2 regions of the Rheinheimera fenheensis genome follow, and region 2 is predicted to be linked to the other one. Evidence: riboswitches for the same ligand, from Rfam matches in the RefSeq annotation. Region 2 holds a riboswitch; the other holds the start of a gene.
The links. A riboswitch is a leader RNA that binds a small molecule or an ion and turns the genes downstream of it on or off. The one in region 2 is predicted to bind cyclic di-GMP.
Positions count from the first base shown of each region.

Region 1 (9,210 bases), on a different contig from region 2:
GCGTTAAGCGTTTGGCAACGCCACCGCTAACCGGCATGGTGTAGATATCGCCAAGTAAGTCAAAAGCGATTGTCTTGCCATCCGGGCTTAACGCAATGTTCATCCAGCTGCCCCGGTTAACCTTAATATTAACCTCGTTAAACTGGCCCTGCGGCGCGTTAACATCCCAGGTTGGGGCTTTCTCAGTTTCGGCCTGCAGAAAAAAACTACTGAGCGTCAGCGCCAGCAGACAGGGGGTAAAAGCTTTCATCATCGGTTCCTTGGAAGGTGGTTTTTTATAATTATCTAATTACGTATCAGAGTGACATAAACTGGCATAGGAGTTAAGTTTTTCGCTATTATCTTGCGTCAAAACTCAGGTTAAAGCCGATAAAGGAAGGAAAAATTGTGGTTGAGTCTCCCTGCGTTGCTTGTTGCCGGCTAAACGCCGATAAAGTCTGTGTCGGCTGTTATCGTCATATAACCGAAATAGTTGACTGGAATCGGCGTACAGACGCTGAAAATGAGGCTATATTACAACAAGTTGCTTTAAGAAAACGTCAGGCTGAACTTTCAGGTGTCGATGAGGGTAGTACCAGCCCTATCACCCAGGCCGAATGGCAAGCGGCAAAGCACCAGGTACGTAACCGTTAAGGAACAACAATGGTTGATTGGCAGCAGGTGTTTGGTATTAGTCCTTTTGCTTGGACCGAGCTGGGCACGGCATTATTGTGTGGTTTTATCATAGGTTTAGAGCGGCAATTACGTGGTAAGCCAGCCGGTATTCGCACCAGCATTCTTATTGTGATGGGGACCTATGTGTTTATCGCTGCATCGATGTCGGTGAATAGTAATATGACCGACCCATCGCGCATTATTGGCCAGGTAATTACCGGCGTGGGCTTTTTGGGTGCTGGTGTAATGTTAGCGCGTGATGGCATGGTGATTGGTGTTACCTCTGCGGCAACGATATGGGTGCTGGCGGCTATTGGCGTATGTATTGGCATTGGTCAGGATCTCGTCGCGATCAAATTATCTGTTATGGTCGTGGCGGTGCTGGTGGGTATCGATATTTTGGAAAACTCATCATCGGCGATGCGTCGTGGTGTGCACCGCACCTACAATGAATGGCTACACCGGGCAAATGGGAGTTTGTTTGGCCGGCGAAAAGAGGATCAAGATGTTGCTTCAAAACCAGATATAGATGATCCACACTAATTGCGTTGAATTTATAAAACAAAGACTTACAACTAAAAAACTGGAATTAACGGATGCTTGAAGCGGTTTGGATAGGGTTTGCTTTCTCTTTAGGGTTATTGGTACGAGCGATTGGCTTGCCACCTTTAGTAGGGTACTTATTGGCGGGGTTTGTTATCTCTGCAACGGCTGCTGATTTAGATTTACCGGCAGAAGGACCTTCTATAATTCATCATGTCGCCCACTTAGGTGTGTTACTGCTGCTGTTTACCGTTGGTTTGAAGCTGAATGTTCGAAGCTTGGGCAAGCCAGAGGTGCTGGGTGGCAGCACCTTACATTTTGCGTTATCAATTATTCTTACCCTACCTGCGGTGCTGTTTATTTTCGATGTTAGCTGGTATCAGGCGTTAATGCTGGCTGTGGCGCTCGCATTCTCTAGTACTGTACTGGCAGCCAAAGTACTAGAAGGCAAACGTGAGATCCGCGCCTTTCATGGCCGGGTGGCGATAGGTATTCTGATCGTACAGGATTTGCTGGCATTGCTGGTAATGAGTCTGGCCAACGGCACTACACCATCCCCCTGGGCATTGCTGGTGTTTGCTTTGCCGTTGCTCAGACCTTTGTTATACAAGTTGCTTGATGCCAGTGGCCATGAAGATTTATTGATTCTGTTTGGCTTATTGTTGGCTCTGGTGATTGGTGGTAAAGGCTTTGAAATGGTGGGTTTAAGCTCAGAGCTTGGCGCGCTGGTGTTTGGTGCTATTCTGGCGAAACACCCTAGAGCTGGTGAGCTGTCAAAATCGCTGTGGAGTATTAAAGAGTTCTTTCTGGTTGGCTTTTTCTTGCAGATTGGTATCGACGGTTTACCGGATGCCAACGCTTGGCTATTTGCCTGCGTGATGTCGTTGTTGCTGCCTGTCAAAGCGATACTGTTTTTCCTGCTGCTTATTATGTTTAAACTGCGTGCCCGAAGCGCGTTTTTAGCCAGCATTAGTTTAACCAATTACAGCGAGTTTGGTTTGATTGTAGCCAGTGTAGTGTTACCGGAGTGGCTAATTCCACTGGCACTTACCGTGGCACTGTCGTTTGTTATCTCTGCGCCGCTTAACCGCATGGCGCACCCCTTGTACGATAAACTCTGTAATCGGCTGCTTAAATTTGAGCGTAACATTCATCACCCGGACGAGCAGCCAGTATCCCTAGGCGATGCTGACGTACTAATTATGGGTATGGGTCGTACGGGCACTGCTGCCTATAACTACCTGGCAAATAGCCGCAAGATTATTGCCATGGACTCGGATCCGGCCAAAGTGGCACAGCACCAGAAGAAGGGCATTAATATTTTCTATGCGGATGCCGAAGATCAGGTGTTTTGGCAAGGGCTGGATTTTGGCAAGGTTGAAGCGGTTATTCTGAGTATGAATGATGTTGAAGCGAAAATGATCGCGGCGAAAAAGCTAAGAGCGGCGGGTTTTAGCGGGTTTATCGTGTCGCACAGCATGCACAATGATGAGGCGCGTGACATTATCGAGGCTGGAGCCGATCAAACCTATTTGACCATGTCTGAGGCAGGGGTGGGTATTGCCGAACACGTAAAACAGCATTGTTTTAGCTTAAAGGCGTAGTTATAGCAATTTGCAGCTTAAATAAAAAAAGGCGCTATAAAAGCGCCTTTTTTAAGAATATCAATATATTAGCTGGCGCTACGCTCTTTGATAGCGTTGATGATTGGCGAGCTGGCAAAACCATTGCTGTTGGCCCACTCGATATCACCTGAAGCGGCTACCTGGCTGCCTGGTAACTGGCTGATAATAAAGCTGGCAGCGTCTGCAGCGTTGTGCTTGATAGCGTGGCGAACCAGTGGTAAACCGTCACATACGATACCATCGTACACGTTACGCAGGCGTAAACGGTTGTCTGATAAGGCTTTACGCAGATTGTTCTTGTTATCTGCCGCAACGTAAGAGCAGATAGACATGGCTAACTGGTCGTCGGCAGCAACCGGAGCACTGATAAATGAAGTAGATGCGATAACAGCGGCTAAAGTCAATAATTTTGCTTTCATATTCAAGCTCCAAAATGAGTTAAGGTTCAATCATCAGTGCAACACTTGTTGCAAAACACGAAAGGACATAAGGCATGTCGTTTAACTCTGACAGAGCAGAATAAACATCGCACTTAGCGACGGCAGCCCAGCTATCGTAGAAGTCAGCTTACTGACAACCTTAGACCTGAAGCTTTGCGTGTTCACCCTTTCGGGTGACTTGCCTTTCGAGCGTGCGCATTCTAATAAGCGCTTAATTTTTATGCAAGCGAAATTTCCAGCAAAACAAATATAATATTAACTTTAATCGCTTAGCTAAACAGCCCTGATGGCGGCAGTGCTGCTAGCGCATTGCTGGGTAACCAGTGTTAGCGCCTCGCAGGTAAGCCTCGCGCTAATGCTGGCAGCACCGGCAACGCGGCAAGCTTGTTTTGGCAGTAATGGCAGTTTTAGCAGAGCACCCTGTAAGTTAGTGTTCTGATGTTTGATATAGTGCATTAAACCATAATAGGCATGGTTGGCTACGCCGGTACCGGCATGGTAAGACAGCTGAGCTGGGATCTGTTGCTGTTGCAGGGAACTGACGAGTGCTGCCAGCGGCAGGTTGCTAAAGTAAGCAGCCGGGCCATGCTGTGCGGTCAGGCTGTCTTTGGCAGTCTGGTTATCCTGATCCGGGCTTAGGCAGTGGTTAATATTTAGCGCAACCTTTTCCAGGCTGATTTGTGTTTGTGTCGCATCTTGTGCCAGCAGCAACAGTACCGCCGGTTTATGCTGGGTAATCAGCTGCTCAAGCGCCACCAAACTGCGTTTAAATGCATAAGGCAGTGTAGCTAACTGCAGCTGATAGCCGTCAGTGCTGCCGGTCTGCACCAGCGGTGTTAACGCATTAAATAAGGTGTGCTTATCCTGTGGGCTGGCCGCATCCAACACGGCAAGTAGTATGGTACGCATCGGCGTTCTGCTCCTTCAGCTTAGCGCTGTTAACATACTACAGCCGTTATTGTATTGCCAGATCCAGCGCCAGTAGCGATGACACTGCGCGCTGCCAGCGCTGCTGCAACTGCTGTGCGCTATCATGGCTAAGTTGTGGCGACAGCGTCTGGCCAGCGCGCCATGCCTGGCTGATGTCCGTTAGTTTAGTAAACCAACCCAGCTGCAATGCCGCCAAAAAGGCGGCGCCCAGTGCAGTGGCGTCACTGTTGGCAGCAGGTTCAACCTTAAGCTGGCAGATATCGGCTAGCGCATGCAAAAACCATTGGTTTACCGTCATGCCACCATCAACCCGCAGCTGGATAATATTAATGCCATCACTTTGCATAGCCTGCAGTAAATCCTGGCTTTGATAGGCCACGCTTAATAGTGCGGCAGCACAAAGTTGTGGCGCACCGCTGTCGCGGGTCATGCCAAGCAGTGCCGCTTTTACCTCAGGCTGCCAATAGGGTGCCCCCAGGCCGGTAAAGGCCGGGATCAACAGTTCCGACTGCTGGTAATGGCTTTGGCTGGCCAGGTGTTCTGTGTCACTGGCCTTTTGTATCACGCCCAGCTTGTCGCGCAGCCACTGCACGGTGGCGCCGGCCATAAAAATGCTGCCTTCCAGGGCATAGGTCGCCTGGCCGTTCAGTTGCCAGGCCAGGGTGCTTAATAGTTTATGCTGGCTACGTAACACCTTATTACCAGTATTGACCACCGTAAAGCAGCCAGTGCCATAGGTGCTTTTACTCATGCCCGGCGCGGTGCAGGCCTGGCCCAACAACGCTGCCTGTTGGTCGCCAATCATACTTAATACCGGTATGGCAGTGCCGAACAGGTCAGTAGTGGAGTAGCCAAACAGGCTGGCATTATCCTTTATTTCCGGCAGCAGCTGCCGCGGGATATTAAACAGCGTTAACAGCTCGTTATCCCAATCATGCTGTTGCAGGTTAAATAGCAGGGTGCGGCTGGCGTTGCTGGCATCAGTGGCATGCACGTTACCGCCGGTCAGGCGCCACAGCAGATAGCTGTCGACGGTACCAAAACACAGCTCGCCACGCTCTGCTTGCTGGCGTGCGCCAGCAACATTGTCCAGCAGCCAGCGAAGCTTGGTGGCCGAGAAATAGGGGTCGGCCAACAAGCCGGTTTTTTGCTGTAGCAGCGGCTCCTGGCCGCTGATTTTTAACTGTTGACAATAATCAGCGCTTCGCCTGTCTTGCCAGACAATGGCCGGATATACGCAGTTGCCAGTGTCTTTATGCCATAAAAGGGTCGTTTCCCGCTGATTGGTGATGCCTAAAGCGGCAATATCAGCGGCACTCAATGCAGCTTGCTTAAGCGCCTGACGGATGCAGCTGACCACACTTTGCCACAGCTGTTCGGGGTCTTGTTCTACCCAACCAGGCTTGGGGTAATACAAGTTAATTTCCTGCTGCGCTTGTGCCACCACCTCAAGTTGGCGGTTATACACTATAGCGCGGCTGGAGGTGGTGCCCTGATCGATAGCGAGCAGATATTTTGACATGACGGTGACTTTTAACGTTATGCTTAGACAATTGCTCAGCCTAGCAGTAAATAGACAGGCTGCCTATAGCCGGTACGAGGAGCGCAGAATGATTGTCACTTTCAAAAGTAAAGCGAGTGGAGATATTGTCTACACTGCAGATGTGGCCTTAAAACTTCTTAATATGATGGGGCGTGATGATAAAGTGCCTTCCGCTTTATACGCTGAGGATGTCGCCCTTGCGCTTGAAGCGCTGCGCGCTGCACTGGCGCAGTATGTTGCTCGCCAACAACCAGAATCGGCCATCGACGACGATATACATCAGGACGCTGCGCAAAAGCGCAGCATTGCGCTAACGGTGCGGGCGCAGCCTTTATTACAGTTACTGGAAAAAGCGGCGAAAAAACACTGCCCGGTGCTGTGGCAATAATCAGTGTGGAGATGGATGAGTATCTTGTTGCATAACCACCATTAGCTCCGGGGTGCTCATCAGTTTTTGATACAGCGCCAGGTGATACTCACCTAGCACGCTGTCATTGACCTGCTTTAAATGCTCTGCCGCGCGGTGGTGGTGGCCATCCTGCCAGCTGATTTCAGCCAATCGAAGCTGATAAATGGCAAAATGGTTATCGTCCTGACCAGGGGTAAAATACTGCAGAGACTGCAGGTAATTTTGATAAGCAGCCTTAAAGTTTTGTTGTAACTGTTGGGTGCGGGCTAAATTGCCAAAAGCAATGATAAGCTTACCTTTGTGGCCTATGCTAAGGGCTGCCTCCAAGGCCTTAGCACGAAGAGATTCTGCCGCGGCTAACTCCTGCCATTGATGTTTTATCAGCGCCTGGTTTGAATAAAGCTCAAACCAAAATAGCGGGTTACGACTTTTGCCGTATTGCTGCTCCGCTAATGCCAGCAGTTTAAACGCTTGCGCCGGATCATTCAGGGTGTAATACAAATTGGCCAGCTCGACCAAACGCAGTGGCGATCCAAAATTGTCAAATACCCCTTCAAGTTTTTCTACCGCCAGGTTGGCAAAATGCCTGGCGTCATCTGGCCGTTTAAACCAGAACAAGCATTTGGCATGGTAAAAGTAAAGTTGCAGCAAAAACACATCGGGCCGTGTTGGCTGCTGCAGCAAGGCAGAGGTCTCAGCAAGCAGGGCATCAAAGTGGCGGTTATCAAAGTAATAATCTAACTGGTAGGATTTTATTTTGTACCAGGCGGCAGAATTTGCCGGCAATAACGCCAACGATTGTTCAATATGCGTCAAGCAGCCAGCTGGGTTTTGGCTTAGCGTTGTAGGGTCATGAGATGGCTGATTTTGACAGAATAGTTCATGATCACTTAGATGCTCTGCGCTGATTGTTGGTTGGGCAATACTGCCAACAATCAGAAAAACACCCAGACTTCGCGCAGTTAACCACATAATAACCTGCCAATATATTACGACAGGGCTATATTGCCTGTTGCTAAACTAATATACAACTAGCAAAACTAGGGATGCTCTGGCCGCATCGGCAGGCTAAGCTGCACTTGAAGTCCAATTGGGGTAGTACCAAGCCGGATATTACTTAGTTGGATACTACCGCCGTGTGCTTCAATAATGTCGCGGCATAAACTTAAGCCTATACCTGAACCACTGGTTTTGCTGGTGTAAAACGGCACCAGCGCATGTTGCAGCTGCTCATCGCTCATGCCGCCGCCATTATCGCGCACACTGATTAACAGCTCGGTGGCCAGTTCGCTAAAGCTCAGGCGGATAAGATGTGGCGCTGAGCCAGACTCATGCGCATTTTTAATAATATTCAGCAGTGCCTGCTGTAGCTGCTGTGCATCGGCTTGCCACACGCGTACGGGCAAGTCGCCGCTCAGCTCAAACTCGTATAGATCCTGCAGTTGGTTAACCAGCCTGGGCCAGTTAACCGGGCTAAGGCTGGGGCGGGGTAGTTTGGCGAACTGAATATAGCCCTGAACAAAGTGGTTAAGTGCCTGGCTGCGTTCACTTAGGGTGCTAAACAGGCCTGCCAGTTCGTTTTGTTGTAAGGCTCTGGCGCGCTGCTCACCGCTAAATGCCAGCGATGACAGTGGCGCTAGCGTATTATTCAGCTCGTGGCCTATGACTCTTAGCAATTTTTTCCACGCGTTCAGCTCTTCACGCTTAATTTCCCGTGTCATTGGCTTTAGCAAAATCAGCTGATGTTGCTGCAGATTTAACTGAAACTGACTAAGCGAGAAATGCCAGATGCTGTTATCGGGTAAATGCAGCAGGCCCTGCTGTTTGGCGGTTATAGCCTGTGCCAATAGCGGATGGGCGCTAAGTACAGTGTTAAGCTTGGCGCCGTCGAAGGCTTTACCCTGGCTCAGCAATTGGCGCGCTGCCGGGTTACTCATCAGGATAATATCTTGCCGGTCGGTCAGTAGCAGCGCACTGGGGCTGCTTTGTAACACCGTGTCCAGCAGTAATTCGCGCTGGTACAGCGTGGCCCGCTCTTTGCGCAGCTGGGCTGACATCAGGTTTAAACTGCCTGCCAGCGCGCCTAACTCATGCACAACAAGCTGATTGGCGCTGGTATTAAAGCTGCCATCCTGTAGGTTTTGTGCATGCAGGTTAACGGCGTCCACTTCGCGCCATAGCGGCGCTATTGCCCACCGTTGTAACAACGCCAGCACAATGCCGGCAGCAATAATAACGGCACTGAGGCGCCAGTCCGGCCTGTAAAACTGCTGCAATAAAAGCAGTAGCAGAGATAGCGCCAGACATACAAGGTCAAGCCGCCGTCGGCTGCCTAGGCGCAGTGCTGTGGCAACGTATTTGCGGTTAAGGCGCGGCAATGCCGTAATACTCCATGCGTCGGTACAAGGCCTGGCGGCTAATGCCCAGCTGCTTTGCCGCGCGGGAGACCACGCCGCCGGCTTGCTGCAGCGCCAGCTCCAGTGCTGCGCGATCAATATCATCCAGTGCCCGCTTGCTACCGGCACTTTCTGGTAAGCCCAGATCCTGAGCGGTGATCTCGCTGCTGCTACTTAACAGTAAAGCGCGCTGACAGACATTTTGCAGCTCGCGCACATTGCCCGGCCAGTTGTAGCTTTGCAGTAGCTGCTCAGCCTCTCGGCTTAGGGCTTTTTTACCGGCTAAAAACAGCCGTGCCAGTGGCAAAATGTCGTCTTTACGCTCTGCCAGTGCCGGCAGTGCCAGCTGCACCACATTAATGCGGTAGTATAAATCCTGGCGAAATTCGCCGCGGCCTATAGCCGCCGTTAAATCGGTGTTGGTGGCACTGATAAGCCGAACATCCACTTTGCGCGTGACACTTGAGCCTAAGCGCTCGAACTCGCCGGTTTGCAGTACACGCAGTAACTTGGCCTGACCGGCCAGTGACAAATTGCCAATTTCATCTAAAAACAGACTGCCGCCATCGGCGGCCTCAAAGCGGCCAATACGGGTTTTAGTGGCGCCGCTATAGGCACCGGCTTCGGCACCAAACAGCTCAGCTTCCATTAAATCGCTGGGCAGCGCGCC
Region 1 is NZ_JBDPJM010000012.1:44,799-54,008, forward strand. Features, by position in the region: gene ABGI61_RS14745 (amidohydrolase family protein) at 1-253, opposite strand, end outside; gene ABGI61_RS14750 (DUF1289 domain-containing protein) at 388-633, shown strand; gene ABGI61_RS14755 (MgtC/SapB family protein) at 643-1,197, shown strand; gene ABGI61_RS14760 (cation:proton antiporter domain-containing protein) at 1,251-2,801, shown strand; gene ABGI61_RS14765 (DUF3718 domain-containing protein) at 2,870-3,241, opposite strand; cyclic di-GMP riboswitch class I at 3,360-3,455, opposite strand; gene ABGI61_RS14770 (pyroglutamyl-peptidase I) at 3,536-4,171, opposite strand; gene glpK (glycerol kinase GlpK) at 4,218-5,714, opposite strand; gene ABGI61_RS14780 (DUF1840 family protein) at 5,803-6,123, shown strand; gene ABGI61_RS14785 (tetratricopeptide repeat protein) at 6,124-6,960, opposite strand; gene ABGI61_RS14790 (sensor histidine kinase) at 7,185-8,420, opposite strand; gene ABGI61_RS14795 (sigma-54-dependent transcriptional regulator) at 8,509-9,210, opposite strand, start outside.
Region 1: linked by a shared signal. The riboswitch ahead of ABGI61_RS14765 (DUF3718 domain-containing protein) and the one ahead of ABGI61_RS08195 (Calx-beta domain-containing protein) in region 2 are both predicted to bind cyclic di-GMP.

Region 2 (9,210 bases):
TGCGGTTTGGTTACGAGTTACAATATTTACAATTGCCTCACCATCAGTACCATCAACACGATTCAGGGTAATAGTTACACTACCAGCGTTTTCAGCTACCGAATAAGTCGCTGGCTGCAATGTTACAGAGCCCACCATTGGCAAATCGGTTGACTCGATATTTACCACCATCTGCGAAAGACTTACTTCGCCAGCAGTGCTATACATCATTTTAACGGCAAAATCTGAATCAGCATGAGTACCACTGCGTTCAAGTACGGTGAAATCTACATCAGCATACGCAGCGCCTGCAGCAAATACGGCTTCTTTCCAGCCGAAAGTAAAATCACGTTGTTCCCACGCCGTATTATCAACAGCCATCAATGCTACAGAAGCAGGCTGAGTTAAATCACCAGTGCGCTGTAAACGAATTGTTTGAACGCCTGAGCCTGAATCAACGGTCATAGAAGCCTGAGTAAACTCGTAGGCCGAACTAACAGCAACTTTATCACTTGCCGCAGCCAAAAGTGGAGCATAGGTACGAACCGCATCTGAGTTATCAGCAACACCTGCAATACCACAGGTTTCACCATCAACAGTTACTTGTGGATCGGAGAAAAACATATGCGTATCACCAAACGCCATTACGGTTTGTTTCTTAATGGCCGAACCTGCGCCAATCGTCCCACAGCTATGAGCCTGATGGCCTTTACCCTCGGTATCTTCATTAGGGTGATTAGCAGCTAATACATGGCCAACTTCATGAACAGTTGTTTTAGCATAAAGTGCTAAATAGTTGTCGATGTTGGCCTGATCGTCGCCGTTAGCGATAAAATCACTCATAACTGTTACGTAGTTATCGTAGAAAGCAGAACCACCAAAGAATCCGGCCAAGCCTACGACATTTGTGCCGTTATCGCGAGCGCTACGAATAAAGTGGAATGTATCAGCACCCATTTGCGTATATAGACTATTAGCTGTTTGATATACGGCTGTTTGACACTTTTCCAGCAAAGCCACATTAGCTTGCCCTGAAGCACATTCTGAAATATCACCAAATTCATCATAGAACGCATCTGTATCACCTAATGCTGGCAACTCAGAGTTCAGCACATGGATATAGCCAACCCGGTACAGCGCATCTACGTTGTTTGTAACGAACGCTTCGTTCACCTTATCAATCTGCTCTTGAATCATGCTGTGCATGAACTGAGCGCCATTTTCGATTGGCTTGCCATTTTCATCGAATCGAATTGCAGTAGACAAATCTTCAATGTATGTAGGGTGTACATAGACCATCAGATCGACAATGTTAGTGGATTCAACCGCCATTGCGCGAACTGCACCATCAGTAAATGGAGCAGCCTTGTTCTGTGTGGCGATATGCAAGCGCTTTTGAGCCAAACGCTCTAATACCGGATTACCAATTTCGTAATGCCCACACTGCAGTGTGTGGTTATGTGTCTCAGCAAAGGTGTTACCAGCCATAGCCATGCTTAATAACAGTAATGAGGTCTTGAATTTGTGCGTTCTTTGCATATGGATTTCCCAATTTCAGATTAAACGCAAAGTGGTGCACAACTTGAAAGGTGCAGCCTGGCAACCTTAGGTGTATTACCATTAGGCCCATAGCTTTGCGTGTACAGTTTTTCAACTGTCGTGCCACTGCCAAATCTAAGTTATACTTAGATTTTAATCAAGTTTTAAAGATCAAAATATTCATGAATTTGGTTAAACTAGAAACTAAAGTAGCAGTCGGGTGGTTATGAATTTTATTGCGTTAGATTTAGAACTCACATGCGACGAGGGTGTGCGGGATTACCCTTATCAAATCATTGAGATTGCTGCAGTATATTGTGTTGCTGGTGTAATCGAATCAGCCTTCCATTCGTATGTACGACCTATGACTCCGTTCGAGTTGACCTCATTTTGCACAGCGTTAACTGGCATTACTGCTGAGCAACTTTTATCTGCCCCGGGCATTGATACTGTTGCCCAAAGCCTATCTGACTTTATCAATCAGAATAATCCTGAGCATATTATTTCCTGGGGTAAGAGCGACTTTGACATGTTAAAAAGAGAGTGCATTTCAGCACAAGCGCCGTTTCCTTTAACTGAAAACTTATATCAGGATTTTAAAAAAACTTACTGCAAACAGAGACGGATTAAACGAGTGGGCCTACAGACTGCACTTAAAATTAGTGGCGTAGCCCCGCTCGGCAGGCCCCACTCAGCTTTAGATGATGCAAAAAATTTAGCACTGCTATTTTTCAAAGAAAACTAAGAATTTTTCTCGCTCTCTTCAACACCAAAAGAGAGTATTAATTCTGCTAACTTTTCTTCCTCGCAATAAAAATATGCTGTGGGGATCTGCAGAATTGAGGCTAGTTTTCTCACGAAATGATAGTCGGGTGTATGAATGGCATTTTCATATTGGCTCATCCTGGCACTCGCAACATGTTCATCCAAGCCAGCAGCGATTCCAAGAGCTTCTTGCGTCATTTTCGCGGCTTGCCTGGCAGCTTTCAGTCTCCTGGGTAGTGGAATACTTTTTTTATCAGACATTTAGGCACCAGAGCTACAAAGGTGCCTAAGATTTTCTTAGAATATGCTACGGTTTTTGTTAAGTATTACTTAGATTTAGCGGCATTCTATATCCACTTCTTCAAATATCTATTGGAGATATTTTAGCTACACATTTGGCTATGGGGTTATATTTTTTGCTTGAAGCCATCTGTTGGCTGAGTGACCTGTGAGGCCAATAGTAAGCATCGCCCGCCAAAAATCGCGCTTCAGTAACGGGTATTTTTCAGTAAGTATTTCTATGAGCTGATTAACGTCGGTTGTGAATGTCAATTGTGGCGCTAACTTAAACGCATCCCTGAGTTGGCAAATAAAATCCTGAAGTTTTTCACCAGTATAGTACGCTACTATTTCGTCCTGTTCTCGAATCAGCAAAGCGAGCTCCTTTTGTTTCTCTACCATTCCTGCCATTTGATAGTCCTGATAAGCTTTCTGCTTATTTTTAAGCTCAATTTCTTGCTCTAACGTTTCAAGCTCACGCTCCTTTTCGCGTATCAATTCGTTAATGCGCTGATAATGCCGCATATTGATAGGTTTCCTGGCGTCTGCATTTCGATGTTTGGCAGCTTCACTTTTTCGCTCATGCTCTGGAGATATTTTGGCTACAAGACCTCTTTCTTGTAATAAATCAAAGTTTATAAAGCCATAAATACTTCTTTGGAAGTTTTCACCAATATTGACTAGCTTTGACTGGCTTAGCTGCTTTGTTGAATTGGATTGTTGCATATCTTTATCAAGAAACATTTTGCTGACTTTTTGAGGAATGGTCTCTTTCTGGCGTCCATTACACCAACCATCAATAAAATAGTGAACGTGCATTCGCACTTCATCGACATGCCCGATAATCGCGATTATCGGAAAATCATCAAAATAGTTATGCAACAACTTCTTAATTGAATTGATAAGGTCATCGACTGACAATTCTCCAGATAATTTCGAGAATCCTTCTGATATTGGGTCTTTGAGTGGGAATGTCAGGATCCCTTCTTGTACTATGGTACTTTTTTGGCTTGGGAAGTTAATTTGTCGCCTGGCAGCTTCAAACCTCTCTAATTGTGTAATCAGACGGGCTGCATTGCACGTTGATGGCAGTGCGAGCAATATTTCCTTAAAGCGTTGTGGTGTTATATCTCCGTTAAAGTATTTTCCAAGCGATACCGAAACATCATACCGAGTTTCGGGAGAAACAACCAAACAAGCTTTCTTCAGTGAGTTTTTTGCGGACGCCAATTTTCTGTTTCGCTCATTTGCGTCACCAGGCTTGGCATAATGTCTGACAATAGCATTAACTATCTCAGCGTTCTTGCCATTAAGCGTGATAGCTGAAAAGTCTTCAATGCTCCCAGTAGGCAAATCCAATTTACTTAAAAAGCTTTCACCAAAATAAACCCTATTGGCCGTAACCAACCTCTCATCCCACTTTAGAGCTTCCTCTTTTGCCGAAACGCTTTGTCCGACAACTCTAAAAGAGTGTGCGAGTGAGGACTTTAACGTATTACCTATTTCAGAACCAACATAATTTTTAGTTTTGAACAGCATCTTAATTTTTTTCACCTAACACCTCGTTATGTTTACTGTGGCGTTTCAAACTCTCAATTGAATTGAGAGACCACTGTAAATCAATCCAGTAAAGGTGTAATTGTTGAAATAAGCTGCATTTTGAAAATGAGCTGTTTTGCCGGCAAAGCCAAATCGCGTCTAGAGATTTGCAAAAATTTTTCTGTCAATTCCATATGCCACTCACAGAGTTGAGACGGCATATTCGAATAAATGTAAAACATGTTTATATTTATGAATTCAGCAGTAACACGTAATGGCCGGCACTAAATGCCGACCATGTTGCCCCCCTAAGAGCACGTCATTGATCCAGTACTGGATCAATAATACTAATTAGCCATTTATGCATTGATCGCATTTGAGCATTTAGATAAGCCCCCTCCGATTCATAGCATCATGCTCCCTCATTATTGGACGCTCAAAATGTCTTATTGGCACTCCAAATAAATCAGATATACTGTATATATGCACAGTTTTTGTAGGCAGATATGTCGATAGTATTTATTGGTAACGCCTATGTGAATGGTCGTATGTCCATCCCACTATTTGTCAGCAAAGTAAAAGCGGGTTTCCCATCGCCTGCACAGGATTACGTCGAGCGCACATTAGATTTAAACGAGCTGTGCATCCGTCACCCTAATGCTACCTTCTTCGTTCGGGTAGAAGGCGATTCGATGATAGAAGCCGGTATTTATGACGGTGACGTTTTGGTAGTCGACCGCTCTATTGATGCTGAGCATGGCGATATCGTCGTGGCAGCGGTGGGTGGAGAGTTTACCGTTAAAGAGCTATGCACCCGGCCGTCATTAATGCTGCTACCGCGCAACCCAGCCTATAAACCGATAAGGCCTCGCAACGGCGAAGAGTTGGATATCTTCGGTGTGGTGACAAACGTGATCCGGCAAATGAAGCGCAAATGACTAACCCTGTTTTTGCCCTTGTCGACTGTAATAACTTCTACGCCAGCTGTGAAAAACTGTTTCGGCCTGACCTAACAGACAAACCGGTCGTTGTGTTATCTAATAATGATGGCTGCGTGGTCGCCCGGTCGAAAGAAGCGAAGAAACTCGGAATTAAGATGGGTGTGCCGGTATTTCAGGTGCGTGAGTTAATCCAGAAACATGGTGTAGTAGCATTCTCTTCTAACTATGCCCTTTATGCTGATATGTCGCAGCGGGTAATGAACACTCTGGAAAGCCTTGCCCCAAGGGTGGAGGTGTATTCCATCGACGAATCTTTCCTGGATTTAACCGGCGTTGATTTTAACCAGAGCCTTACAGACTTTGGCATGCAGATACGAAAGGTAGTGCAGAAGTGGACGGGCATTACCGTCTGCGTGGGTATAGCACCAACCAAAACACTGGCAAAAATGGCTAACCATGCAGCCAAAACATGGCCGAAAACAGGTGGCGTTGTCGATATAACTGACAAAGTGCGCCAGCGTAAGTTATTGGCCCTATTGCCGGTAGATGAAGTGTGGGGTATTGGCGGAAAGCTGACTAAACGATTACAGCAGATGGGTATTAATACAGCACTGCAACTTGCTGATGCTGACCCTGAGTATATTCGTCAGCAATTTTCTGTTGTAGTTGAACGCACAGTGCGAGAACTGAACGGTGAAAGCTGTATTGCGCTGGAAGAGATGGCACCGACTAAAAAGCAGATTGTCAGTAGCCGCGCCTTTGGTGAACGCATAACCGATAAGCAGCAAATGCGTGAGGCAATTAGTGAATACGTTAGCCGGGCTTGCAAGAAGCTGCGCCAAGAGCAGCAAACCGCAAAACACTTAAAGGTATTCTTACGTACCAGCCCGTTTAGCGATAAAGATGCGCCCTACAGCGCCAGCAAAAGTATTGAACTCGACACACCAAGTAGCGACACACGAATCTTTCTTGCCCATGCAATGAAACTATTGGATGGCCTATGGCTAAACGGTTACCGCTATGCCAAAGCAGGAGTAATGCTAGCCGACTTCTACGATCCTGGCGTTTATCAGCCCAGCTTGTTTGATGAGCCGTTAGTTGTAAAGGAGTCAGACCAGAAACTGATGCAGCTGATGGATATTCTTAATAGCAAAAACAGCAAAACCCTATGGTTTGCCAGCCAAGGCACTAGGCAAGAATGGGGAATGAAGCGCGAGCTACTCTCGCCAGCTTACACAACAAACTGGCGAGAGTTACCAGTGGCTAGATAACTTATAGCGCTAAATAATAAAAGTATGAATCACTCAATCTCTTGTACCCCAAAGACTCGTACAACGCTTGCGCTGTGGTGTTATCAATTTCAGTCTGCAAGCAAAGCCCTTTTGCGTTGGTGACTGCTGCCAAATTTCGTGCAGCTTCCATCAGTCTTCTGGCAAGCCCCATTCGCCTTGAGTTAGGTGTGACATAAAGATCGTTTAATATCCACGATCTTTTTGCGGAAATTGAGGAAAAGCTTGGATACAACTGGGTAAAACCAACAGCTAATCCTTCATAGTTTTCAGCAACAAAGATTACAGATTCGTTATTAAGTAGCCGTTGTGAGAGAAAGTCGATTGCCATAGCTATGTCGCTCTTTTGGCGATAAAAAACTCGGTATTCGTTAAACAAAGGTGCAATCTTGGCAACATCACCCTCGAGAGCTCTTTTTACGTAAACTTTCATAAATATTCCAAACCCTATTAAATGGTACTCAAAGCTTGCTTGATAATGTCTGGTAATGTTTAGTCAGATTGCTATGCAGCTCATAATTCGCTCTGTCATTATGCGAATTAAGGGTAGATAGATACTGTAAACTCGATAAGTAACTTTTCCACGAAGCATTATCTTGCTGGTTAATAACTTGCTGGGCTAAGTTATTGCCTGCTCTGGCTTCCGATTTCGGACGCAATACCAAATTAAAAAACAGTGCGTTTTTTTCCTTCTCTGATATCGAGGGATCATTTTGAACTTGGTGAAGATACTGCTGCACAGTTTCCGGATAGTTTGAGGAAGCCTCATCGGATAACCAGGACGTCAACGATACCTTAGTTCCTTCTGCCAGAGCCGACTCTGTAGCAGCTTGGTGCGGTATATGTGTGTTAACTGCAGGTACGGAGTGAGATTGCCGAATATGTTGTAGCGAAACCATATTATGCTCCGGTCGCTTTTATAAAAAATATGCGAAATGGTATGGTCAAGTTAACCGGAACAGGTATTACAGATACAGTAAGAGAATGTAAGAACTAAAATCCAGCGGCTTTAGAACCCAGCGTCAATTTGACCAGCTGTTGACCTAGATGCACTATTTTCTTGGTATTTACATGCTCATTAAGTGCAGCACTACAAATCGCACCATTAAACAGCTGAAATAACGCATCTACCATGAAGGTTATATCGCTTTCTGTAATGCTAAGGTTTTGAGCAGAGCAATATGCTTGAACAAACTGAGTTACCTCAAGCTTTAGCTTACGACGGAATGGCATAATTTTCTGATGCAACTCAGTATTTGTAGCGACCTCAGCCAGCACTGTAACTGTTAACGTTGCCCCCCCCGAAGTCACAATACGATCTAAGTCACCAAACATTAACTCTAACAGCCGCATAACAGCAAAAGTATCAGCGGGAGACAGCTGCTTTAATAACTCAATGGCTGATTGCAAGTCTCGTTCAGCCATTTGCTGCAGTATCGCCTCCTTACTAGGAAAATAGTTGTACACGGCTCCCGCACTTAACTGAACTTCGCGCAAAATGTCACGCATGGTAGTACGATGAAAACCAGACCGACTAAAACACGATGCAGCAGCAAATAGGATCTGCTCTTTTCGAGCGTCTAATGCTTGCTGGGTAACTTTGGGCATATCCTAACCTCCCGATAAATAGCCTGCGAACTTACTCTTTCAAATTGATTATGTCCAGCCTGCTCACAGATTCGACAAAATCTCTTGCGCAAATATTATCCAAACCATAAAATAGAACGGTAGTTCGTTTTATGGTGAAAATATGAAAAAGATTATTTTGATTATTGCTCTTGTTGCATTATTCGGTTTACTAGCTCAGTTAGCCAGCAACTTGTACATGTCTCGTGTTTACCAAACTCCGGGCAGCTATGTGCAAACATCGTCGGGCAGATTGCATGTCAATTGCACCGGTAGCACATCATCACCTCTTATTGTACTGGAAGCAGGGGCTATAGGCTGGAGTCAAACCTGGAGTTGGGTGCAACCTGCTTTGGCAAAGAAATTTCGGGTGTGCAGCTACGACAGACCTGGCCTGGGTTGGTCTGACAGTCATGAAACGCTTGATGCCGAAACAGCTGTGATGGCTTTGCATCAGGCTCTGAAAGAGGCAGGAGAGAGCTTATCCAATATTACCTTGGTAGGTCATTCCTATGGAGCCATTGTAGTCAGAGCTTTTGCTGCAAAGTACCCACACCTCGTAAATGCTCTTGTTTTTGTCGATGGCTCGCATCCGGATCAGTTTGCAATTCTACCCGAAAGCTTTGTGCAAAAGGCAAAGCAGTTTAATGACTTACTAAAGCCTTTAGCTTACCTGTCTTATACTGGGATAGTACGATTGGTAAATCCGCTCGGGCAACTCGCCAGCGAATTACCCGATAACACGCACTTTGCTGTGCGCTACTTTGGATCCAGCCCCAAACATCTGCTAAGCGCCTATACCGAAATGCAGCTGTGGCAACAGAGTGCTGAGCTGGCGAAGTCGGCATCTCTAAGCCATACCCCACTGCTTATTATCAGCGCAGCCAAAATGCCGGATGCTACAGAGCACGAATATCAAGCCTGGCTTTCCTTACATAAATCAATGTTGTCACTCAGTAACAGGCCCAAGCACCTTATAATTGATGGTTCAGATCATTACTCGCTTTTAATGAATCCACATCATGCAGCAAGATTAGCACAGCACATTTCAAAATTTATCAATGCAGTACTCAAACCATAATGCTTTGTAAACGTTCTACGAGACGCCCAACAAAGCTGGTTACAATATACACAGAAGAAAATAAACTGGGCGATGAAATAATGCAAGACTCAACGACTAAGCGAATACTGCAACTTGAAGGTGCGCTGGTGTTATTCATGTCAATATTGTTATTTAAAGACAGCTCATATAG
Region 2 is NZ_JBDPJM010000004.1:180,894-190,103, forward strand. Features, by position in the region: gene ABGI61_RS08195 (Calx-beta domain-containing protein) at 1-1,518, opposite strand, end outside; cyclic di-GMP riboswitch class I at 1,567-1,653, opposite strand; gene ABGI61_RS08200 (3'-5' exonuclease) at 1,745-2,263, shown strand; gene ABGI61_RS08205 (helix-turn-helix domain-containing protein) at 2,260-2,544, opposite strand; gene ABGI61_RS08210 (hypothetical protein) at 2,683-4,116, opposite strand; gene umuD (translesion error-prone DNA polymerase V autoproteolytic subunit) at 4,608-5,039, shown strand; gene umuC (translesion error-prone DNA polymerase V subunit UmuC) at 5,036-6,313, shown strand; gene ABGI61_RS08225 (GNAT family N-acetyltransferase) at 6,315-6,764, opposite strand; gene ABGI61_RS08230 (hypothetical protein) at 6,793-7,230, opposite strand; gene ABGI61_RS08235 (TetR/AcrR family transcriptional regulator) at 7,325-7,939, opposite strand; gene ABGI61_RS08240 (alpha/beta fold hydrolase) at 8,082-9,038, shown strand; gene ABGI61_RS08245 (DUF4260 domain-containing protein) at 9,119-9,210, shown strand, end outside.